One region of the Ensifer sp. ENS11 genome, then DNA from elsewhere that is predicted to be linked to it. Evidence: riboswitches for the same ligand, from Rfam matches in the RefSeq annotation. Region 1 holds a riboswitch; each other region holds the start of a gene.
The links. Region 1 has a riboswitch for thiamine pyrophosphate ahead of thiO (glycine oxidase ThiO). Riboswitches for the same ligand answer to the same signal wherever they lie in the genome.

Region 1 (3,272 bases):
CTCGCATATGGTTCTGGCGATGCGGATATCGCTACGGACTTCGCTATCGGGTCTTTCCTTGATGCGAAGCTGGACCAGCCTCACTCCAATTGGAACGAGGCGTTCGACCCAATTCGCGCTGTCGACAATGAGGTAGAAGGGATCGAGCTTCATGAGAAGACCGCCTTTCCGATCACCGGGGTGGAGGGGACTGCCATGTCTCTCGGTTCGAGCATGCCGGCTTCAAAAGCCAGCCGACCGGCCTCGATCGCCTTGGCAAAACCCGATGCCATCACGGCCGGATTTCCGGCACCGGCCACCGCGGTATTCAGGAGCACGGCATCGAAACCGAGCTCCATCACTGTCGTTGCATGCGAAGGGCGGCCGATGCCCGCATCGACAATCAGAGGCACGTCCGGGAAATGCGCGCGCATCGACCGCAAGGCGGACGGATTTTGCGGCCCCATGGCACTGCCGATCGGAGCGCACCAGGGCATCAACACGCGGCAGCCAGCTTCCAGCAGGCGCTCGGCGACAACCAGATCGTCGGTCGTATAGGGAAAGACCTCGAAGCCTTCGTTCGAAAGGATCCGTGCGGCTTCGACCAGCGAGAACACATCCGGCTGCAATGTGTCGTGATTGCCGATCACTTCGAGCTTGATCCAGTTCGTCTTGAAAACCTCGCGCGCCATCTTAGCAGTGAGCACCGCCTCCTTGGTGGTGTGGCAGCCGGCGGTGTTCGGCAGTATTTTCGTCCCGAGCTCGCGGATCAGTTCGAAAAACGCACCTCCGGCTTTGCCGCCGGCCGTCTCTCTCCTCAACGAGACCGTGATGATTTGTGTCCCTGAAGCCCGCACCGCGTCCGAAAGCACGGCTGGAGATGGATAGCCCGCTGTGCCCAGGAGCAGTCGGGAGGTGATTTCCGTGTCGTAGACTTGCAGCATGGTCAGCCACCTTTCATCGGCGAGAGAATTTCGATGCGATCATGATCGCGTAAGCGCCATCGATCGCGGTCGGCCGCGTGAACGAGTTCGCCGTTGACAGCGGTCGCCAGCCAGCTTCCTTCATAGTCGAGTGCAGCCATCAGTTCGGCGAGCGTCGAGCAGGCGACCTCGTGCTCTTCGCCATTGACGTTAAGGTTCATCATAGAACTCCGATCTGTGGTCCGGGTTGAGCAGAAGTTCGGCAACGTCGTGCGCAAGAGCCGGCGAGAGCAGGAAACCATGCCGATACATACCGTTCACGGAATAGATCGAACCGCTTTTCGTGATCCTTGGCAGATTGTCGGGGTAGGCGGGGCGAATGCCAGTTCCGGTTTCGGTGATCTGCGCTTCGCCGAAGGCCGGGTGCAGGGCGTAGGCTGCGTTTAAGAGCTCCATCAGCGACCGTGCAGTGATAGGACCGGACAATTCGCTCTCTATCATTGTTGCCCCGACCATGAAGACGCCCTGGCGGCGTGGAACGACATAGATGGGGTGTCGAGGATGCAGGAAGCGCACTGGACGCGACAGTTGAATGTCGCCGGTGCGCAGATAGAGCATCTCGCCACGCACGCCCCGCAGTGCCGCGTCATCCGGGAGCCTGGCAGGGCCTGTGCAGTCAATATGCGAATCGACACGGCGATCGACGGTGGCATCGGTCGCCTGGCCGAAATGAAAACGCACCCCCATGGCCATTAATGTGTCATGGAGTGAAGGCAGCGCCTCTCTCGGATCGAGATGCGCTTCCCTCGGGAAGTGGAGTGCACGAGAAAAACGGCCGGCGAGATCGGGTTCCAGTTCGGCTATCTGGTCTGCATCAAGCCATCTGTGCCCTTTGGTTCGCGCCGCGAAGCGATCGAGCTCGCGTGTATCGCGCGCGGCGGCGACGACAAGTGTCCCCTCTTGCACGACCTTGTCGGGCAGCGCCGTCTTCCACCACTCGATGGCTGTCGCGCCGACGCGTTCGACTTTCTCGTCGGCACTTTCGCGCTCACACCAGGGCGCCAGCATGCCGCCCGCAAACCAGGATGCGCCGGCGCCAATCCGTTTTGAACGTTCGAAGACGTCGACCTCAATGCCGCGTCGCGCCAGTTCGTATGCGGTGACAAGGCCGATGACACCCGCTCCGTTGATCAGCACCTGCCTCATTTGGCAGCCGTTCGAGCTGTTACCTGGCCGGAGCTGTAGGGCCATTCATCCATGCGCCGCACCGCTAACGGGCGTCGATGTTGCCGTCTATGTCCGCGGTTTGGCTCGTGTACGACATCTGAAAAAACCATTGGTCGGCTCCAACCTTGACGTTTGGAGACCCAGATCTTGGCGCTGGAAAGATAGAGACACGTCCACGCGATCGCAAAGGAGCTGTCGCAACTGCCGTCGTTCCCACCGTCCCTACGCCAGCATGAACTGGATCAGGTTCAACGGGTCATTGCGCTGCGGTCGAAAGAGCCGATCCGCCCAGCAATATCTCAGCCCCTTGTCGGGACTCCCCTGGTGAATGAACCGAGTTGAACGGCCAATGCCGTGCTTTGTCAAGCGTTGTTAGTTTATTCCCAACGGGGCTAAAGCGTCATCCACATACCTTAGACTCAACGCGTATCGCGCCGAGAGGAGCAACATGAGCCGGCGCATCAATGCGGCGGGCCTCGCGCTCGTCTAGCGGCGGGAAGGCATCAAGGAGCATGCGTTTAGTAGAAAAGGCGCTGCAGCGTGAGTTTTGCTCTCAGGCAAGTGGAGGCATCGTCTGCCACACAACAATCAATGGTCTCGAATGTTCTCAAGCGATTCCTTTCTCGCTTCTTCATTGATGTCGCTCAGAGACCTTTCATGGTTGGTGCCGTCCGTGGAAGTGACAATACACACATTTCCCAAGCACACCGTCGTGTTCGCCTGCGCGGGCGCGCGCGAGGCGATGAGAGCCACTGCGATTCATGCAGTTCGACCATTTCTCCTCAGTAGGGCGCCGTCCTGGAGCCATGAGAGTCCCCCGTTTTTGAGTGGTTCACGGTGCAAGCCCGGTCGGAAAATGGCCAGCATCCAATAAAAAGGAATCCGAATGGCGCCATATCTGTGCAGAAAATTCGCTCGGCCGCGAAAGGGCGGTCAATGCAAGCAACTTCACCTCCGTCATGGTCGCGCTCGATCGCTATGGCGACATGTTTGGTCTCGATAAGTCCCGTCGCCTGCTGCTCGCAGCACGGACATGAACGTGCCGACTTCCGATTCTATCGCGAGGTCTGGGGACCGACGCCGGCGCTGAATTAACGAGCACATGCATATCGGATCGGGCCTCGGATGCGGAATATTTTCAGC
Region 2 (3,272 bases), on a different contig from region 1:
GGTCTTCTTCGCCGGTCAGACCCAGGTGCTGCAGTAGGTAAGCGACGCGATACGGGTCGTCGCTTGGGCCAAGGCCCGACTCGGCATAGGCCTGCACCGTGTCGTAGCCTTCGAAATCCGGTGCCTGGGGCAGGTAGCGAACGGTCGAGGACGGATGGCGGAAGACCTCGCCCGATTGCGCTTCGGCAAGACCGGCGGCGATCTTCATCAGCGTCGATTTGCCGGAACCGTTGCGCCCGACAAGGCAGATGCGATCCCCCGGCTCCACCTGCAGGTTGGCGCCGGCCAGAAGCGGCGTGCCACCGAAGGTCAGGAAGATATCGTCGAGTTTCAGAATGGGAGGCGCCAAGGCTCAGGCTCCGGAAAGGTCATAGGGGCGGGCGAGAACGATCGCCCGGCCGGTGTCGAGGGAAATGCGAAGGGGACCCTCCGCGACATTGGAAACGGTGCGCGAAGACCCGAACGGCAACGTGAAATCGGTGAGCGGATAACGCGCGTTGACGATCGTAAGCCCGATGAGATCGGTCAGTCCGAGGATCGAGAATAGGCTGCCCTTCGGCAGATCGATTTCGATCTCGCCTGCAAGCAGCGGATAGGCCTCCTCCTCACCCGAGGTCATGAACACCGGCAACCCACGTTCGGCCAGCGAAGCAGCCTGAAGCAGGTGCAGGAAGGCATGGTCGCTGCGTGATCCTCCGAGCGCGCCGGCAAAGATCAAGGCTTCGGCGCCACGCGACAGCGCCGCCTCGACAGCGATTTCGCCATCGGTCGCAGCCTTGGCGGCGGGATAGGGCTCGCGCGGGACATCGGCAAATTCCGCGAGCAGCGCCTCCTCGGTCGAATCGAAATCGCCCACCCAGACGTCGGGGGTCACGGATAGCACCCGCGCATGCCGCATGCCGCCATCGGCCGCAACGAAGCGGCTGCCTGCGAGCTGGCGCGCAAGGCGATCGGTCGGGGTCAGTGCACCGCCGAGCAGAATGGTGAAGGTGGATCGGGCCATGGCAAAGCCCATAGCGCAAAGGCACGGGCAAGGAAAAGCAAGAAAACCGAACAAGGGCGCGATCCGGCGATTTTGCGTCCTCGTTGTCAGTGATCTTCGGGCAAGGTATCGGGAAACAGCATCTCCGCATAGATCCCGGGGTTGGAATCGGGGATCTCGATGGCGCCGACCGTGCGTCGGTAGAATTCGGCCGGGCCGACGCCGCCGATGATGGCGTAACCGTAGCCTGCGTCACGCATCGCCGTCAGGCTCACGCGCAAGAGCGCCTCGCCGATCCCCGTCCGCGCATGGCCTCGTCGACGCCCGTCGGCCCGAAGAAACCGAGCGCTGTGACATCGTGGCAGGCAAAGCCGACGATCCGGTCCTCGAACACCGCGATGTGCATGCACGTCGGCGTCGATCTGAAGGCCGCCTCCGCCTCGCCCGCCCAGCCGGAGCCAAATGTCTGCTCGATCCAGGGAACAACAAGCTTCGTTCGGGTGCCATTGCGCGGTGAATGCCGATACCGTCAGCAAGCGGTGATCTCGCTTGTGCCGGCAGTGCATAAAGGCGAACGAGCATGTCAGTCATCGCAGGCTCCTTCGGCGTCTGCAAACTCTGCCGACGATTTTACCCCATGCGCCGCGGCGCGAAAATGCGGGGCGGGCGCTTTTGCCGTCCTCAAACTTCGCTTGCCATCAAACCGGCTCGGCGGTAAATCTCTACCCGCTCTAACGGGGTGCCTTCCGACCGCATGGCGGCCGAAGGCTGAGAGGCGTTGAACGCCAACCCGCGGAACCTGATCCGGCTCATACCGGCGGAGGGATTAGACGCGATCGGATCGATACGCCCTTTTCCCATGCAACATCATTTTTAGGGAGAGGTGCCTGCCATGTCCAATTCATCGCAACTCAAGGTTCTTAGCCGGCTAGCGCTTGCCGCGACGGCAGGACTTGTCTTCGCGGCCAATGCCGTTGCTGCCGACAAGACGCTGACCGTCTACACCTATGAAAGCTTCATCACCGAATGGGGGCCGGGTGCCAAGGTCGCCGAAGCTTTCGAGAAGACCTGCGAATGCAAGGTCACCTATGTCGGCGTCGCCGATGGCGTCGAGCTTCTGACCCGCCTCAAGCTCGAAGGCGCGGCCTCCAAGGCCGACATCGTGCTCGGCCTCGATACAAACCTCGTCGCCGAGGCCAAGGCCACCGGCTTCTTCGCGCCGCACGGCATCGAGCCTGCCAACGTCAAGGTACCCGGCGACTTCACCGACGACACCTTCCTTCCCTATGACTACGGCCATTTCGCCGTCGTCTACGACACCCAGACCTTGAAGACGCCGCCGAAGAGCCTGAAGGAACTGGTCGAAGGCGACGCCTCTCAGAAGATCGTCATCGAGGATCCGCGCACCTCGACGCCGGGCCTCGGTCTGCTTCTCTGGGTCAAGGCCGTCTATGGCGACGAAGCCGGCGCCGCCTGGGCCAAGCTCAAGGACAGGGTACTGACCGTAACGCCGGGCTGGTCGGAAGCCTATGGCCTCTTCACCAAGGGCGAAGCGCCGATGGTGCTTTCCTACACCACGTCGCCCGCCTACCACATGGTGGCGGAAAACACCGACCGCTACCAGGCGGCCGAATTCTCGGAAGGTCACTACATCCAGATCGAAGTTGCCGGCATGACCAAGAGCGCCAAGGAGCCGGAGCTTGCCAAGCAGTTTCTCGCCTTCATGACCGGCCCGGAGTTCCAGTCGATCATTCCGACGACCAACTGGATGATGCCGGTCGCGGCGACCAAGGAGCCGCTGCCGGAGGCTTTTAGCAAGCTGGTCAATCCGGAGAAGACTTTCCTGCTGCCGTCGGAAGAGGTGGCGGCGAACCGCAAGGCCTGGATCGACGAATGGCTGGCCGCCATTAGCAAGAACTGAGGCGCATTTGTTCGCGCCTGCCGAAAATCGCATCACGATGACCGCCGGGACTTTAAGTCTCGGCGGTATCCTGCTGTTTGTCGGCCTGGCGATTGCAGCCCTTTTGCTCCAGAGCGGTGACTTCGGCAACAGCGTGCTGTTCGATGCCTATATCTGGCGGGTAACGCGCTTCACCTTGCTGCAGGCGAGCCTTTCGACGCTGCTTTCCGTTGTTCTTGCCATCCCGATCGCACGGGCGCTTGCGCGCCGGCCGAGCTTTCCCGGCCGCGTCTGGGTTCTGCGGGTGATGGCCCTGCCGCTCGGCCTGCCCGTGCTTGTCGGCGCGCTCGGGCTGATCGAGATCTGGGGCCGGCAGGGCGCGCTCAACAC
Region 3 (3,272 bases), on a different contig from region 1:
GACAGGGCGTCGTCGCGGGTGCGGGCCGCCGGGTGCCCCTTGGCGAGATCGGCGGCATGGGCCGCGATCTTGTAGGTGATGACGCCCACCTTGACGTCGTTGCGGTCGGGAAGCCCCAGATGTTCCTTCGGTGTCACATAGCAGAGCATGGCCGTGCCGAACCAGCCGATCATCGCGGCACCGATGCCCGAGGTGATGTGGTCGTAGCCCGGGGCGATGTCGGTCGTCAGGGGCCCAAGCGTATAGAACGGCGCCTCGCCACAGACAGCGAGCTGCTTGTCCATGTTTTCCTTGATCTTGTGCATCGGCACGTGGCCGGGGCCCTCGATCATCACCTGGCAGTCTTTCGCCCAGGCGATCTTCGTCAGCTCGCCCAGCGTTTCCAGTTCGGCAAATTGCGCCGCGTCATTGGCATCGGCGATCGAGCCCGGACGCAGGCCGTCGCCGAGCGAAAACGAGACGTCATAGGCGCGGCAGATGTCGCAGATCTCTTCGAAGTGCTCGTAGAGAAAGCTCTCCTTGTGGTGGTGCAGGCACCATTTCGCCATGATCGAGCCGCCGCGCGAGACGATGCCGGTGACGCGGTCGACGGTCAGCGGGATATAGTGCAGCCGGACACCGGCATGGATGGTGAAGTAATCGACCCCCTGTTCCGCCTGCTCGATCAGCGTATCGCGATAGACTTCCCATGTGAGATCCTCGGCGATGCCGTTGACCTTTTCCAGCGCCTGGTAGAGCGGCACGGTGCCGATCGGCACGGGCGAGTTGCGGATGATCCATTCGCGGATGTTGTGGATGTTGCGGCCGGTCGAAAGGTCCATCACCGTATCGGCGCCCCAGCGGGTGGCCCAGACCATCTTCTCCACTTCCTCGGCCATCGACGAAGTGACGGCGGAGTTGCCGATATTGGCATTGATCTTCACCAGGAAATTCCGGCCGATGATCATCGGTTCGGATTCTGGGTGGTTGATGTTGGCCGGCAGCACGGCGCGGCCGCTGGCAATCTCCTGGCGGACGAATTCGGGCGTGACGTGATCGGGGAGATGGGCGCCAAAGCTTTCGCCGTCGCGTAGCGCGGCGCGTGCAGCGTCGCGGCCAAGGTTCTCGCGGATGGCGACGAACTCCATCTCGGGCGTGATGATGCCGGCCCGCGCATAGGCAAGCTGCGTCACCGCGCGCCGGCCGGTTGCGCGCAGCGGCGCGTGACGGAGGGGAAAGGTCGGCGTCAGCCGGTCGCCGGAGGCAAAGCCGTTGTCTTCCGGCCGCACGTCGCGCCCGTCATAGGCTTCGACATCGCCGCGAGCGATGATCCAGTCGCGGCGCGGTCTTGGCAATCCATCCTCGATGCGGATGTTGGCATCTTCTACGGTGTAGGGACCGGAGGCGTCGTAGACGGTGACCGGCGGCTCGCCCGACGTCGGGTGCAGGGTGATTTCGCGCATGGGAACGCGGATGTCGGGATGGATCGTGCCTGGCTTGTAGACCTTTTTCGAGGCGGGAAGCGGGCCTTTTGTGACCGAGAGTTCTGCGGGTTTGGTGGCAATATTCATGATGAGGCTCCAAGTTTGCGGTTGGAGACCCAGTTCTGAAGCCGGAAGGAAAAGACATGTTTGCCTGAAATTCCGCGCGAATGACGGAATCGTGGCGTCAATGTCTGCACCGTCCCTACGCCAGTATGAACTGGATCAGGTTCAACGGGTCACTGCGCCTCGGTCGGCAAAGCCGATCCGCCCAGCAGTATCTCAGCCCCTTGACGGGACCCCCCTGGTGAATGCCTAGAGATAGCCATCGATCCGGATGCGCCGTCAAGCGTTAATCCGAAGGTTGCGTGTCAGGCCTGTTGATTGCCCGGTAGAGCGTTTCCGGATGAGACGAAGCCGCGGGCACGCTCGTTCTTTTCGTTTTTACGCATTTCCTGACGGAAAACCGCTCCGCACTTTTCCTGGAAATGCGCTAGCGGCCGGACTTCTCTGATCCCCGGCGATCGGCATAATCCGCACGGTTGATGCCGTGCCGCTGCAGCTTGTCATAGAAGGTCTTGCGCGGAATGCCGAGCGCTTCGATCGTCGCCTTGACGTCGCCGTGCTGCGCCCGCAGCGCTTCTTTCAGAATTTCCGCCTCGTAGCGCTCGATCCGCTCGGGCAGGCCGGCACTGGTCGGCGCCGCGGCAATCGGTTGGCCGAGCGAACCTTCGACGCCAAGGGCGACGCGCTCGGCGAAGTGCGAGAGCTCGCGCACATTGCCCGGCCAAGAATGAGACCTCAGATAGTGGCTGACGGCCGGCGAAAGCGTCGGCACGTCGCGCTTGAAACGCTCGGCTGCCCGCGTCAGGAAATGCGAGAAGAGAAGGGGGATATCGTCCCGGCGTTCGCGCAGCGGCGGGATCGACAGGGTGACGACGTTCAGCCGGAAATAGAGATCCTCGCGAAAATCGCCCCGCTGGGCCGGGTCGCCGAGGTCGATCTTGGCCGCGGCGATGACCCGAATATCGACGGGGCGCACGATATTGGTGCCAAGCGGCGTGATCTCACGGGCTTCAAGCACTCGCAGCATCTTGACCTGCGTTGCCGGCGGCATCGCCTCGATCTCATCGAGGAAAAGCGTGCCGCCGCTCGCATGCTCGATACGGCCGACGCGCTTCTTCAGGGCACCGGTGAAGGCGCCGGGCTCGTGGCCGAAAAGCTCGCTCTCGATTACCGTTTCCGGCAGTGCGCCGCAGTTCAGCGCCACGAAGTTGCCGTTGCGGCGCCGGCTCCAATTGTGCAGCAGCGTCGCCACCACCTCCTTGCCGCTGCCGGTTTCGCCGGCAACAAGCACATCCACGTCGGTGTCGGCGATATGCCGCAAGGTCTGGCGCAGCCGTTCCATGACCGGTGTCTGGCCAATCAGCGGCAGGCTCTCACCGGCGACTTCGGCTGCGCGTTTCAGCGCGCGGTTTTCCATCACCAGCCGGCGTTTTTCCAAGGCGCGGCGTGCGCTCTGCACCAGACGGTCGGCGGCAAAGGGTTTCGGGATGAAATCATAGACGCCGTCCTTAATGGCCTGAACGGCCATCGGGATATCGCCGTGGCCGGTGACCAGAATGACGGGCAGGTCGGGGTCGAAATCGGCGATCCGGCGAAACAGCGTGAGGCCGTCGATCCCGGGCATGCGGATATCGCTGATGACGATCCCGCTAAAATCCGGGTTGAGGATTGCGAGCGCTTCCGCCGCGCCGGGAAAGGCGGAGACCGCGAGGCCGGCAAGCTCCAGCGTCTGCTTCATCGCCCGCC

Region 2: linked by a shared signal. The riboswitch ahead of thiB (thiamine ABC transporter substrate binding subunit) and the one ahead of thiO (glycine oxidase ThiO) in region 1 are both predicted to bind thiamine pyrophosphate.
Region 3: linked by a shared signal. The riboswitch ahead of thiC (phosphomethylpyrimidine synthase ThiC) and the one ahead of thiO (glycine oxidase ThiO) in region 1 are both predicted to bind thiamine pyrophosphate.

Annotation. Positions count from the first base shown of each region.
Region 1 covers NZ_JACVAN010000028.1:56,032-59,303, forward strand. The annotation lists gene IB264_RS31200 (thiamine phosphate synthase) at 1-153, opposite strand, end outside; gene IB264_RS31205 (thiazole synthase) at 150-923, opposite strand; gene thiS (sulfur carrier protein ThiS) at 926-1,123, opposite strand; gene thiO (glycine oxidase ThiO) at 1,113-2,108, opposite strand; TPP riboswitch at 2,331-2,462, opposite strand.
Region 2 covers NZ_JACVAN010000008.1:253,490-256,761, forward strand. The annotation lists gene IB264_RS17995 (ABC-F family ATP-binding cassette domain-containing protein) at 1-349, opposite strand, end outside; gene IB264_RS18000 (thiamine diphosphokinase) at 353-1,003, opposite strand; partial or broken gene IB264_RS18005 (GNAT family N-acetyltransferase) at 1,090-1,573, opposite strand; TPP riboswitch at 1,708-1,825, shown strand; gene thiB (thiamine ABC transporter substrate binding subunit) at 1,875-2,903, shown strand; gene thiP (thiamine/thiamine pyrophosphate ABC transporter permease ThiP) at 2,935-3,272, shown strand, end outside.
Region 3 covers NZ_JACVAN010000003.1:364,600-367,871, forward strand. The annotation lists gene thiC (phosphomethylpyrimidine synthase ThiC) at 1-1,550, opposite strand, end outside; TPP riboswitch at 1,645-1,776, opposite strand; gene IB264_RS08715 (sigma-54 dependent transcriptional regulator) at 1,954-3,272, opposite strand, start outside.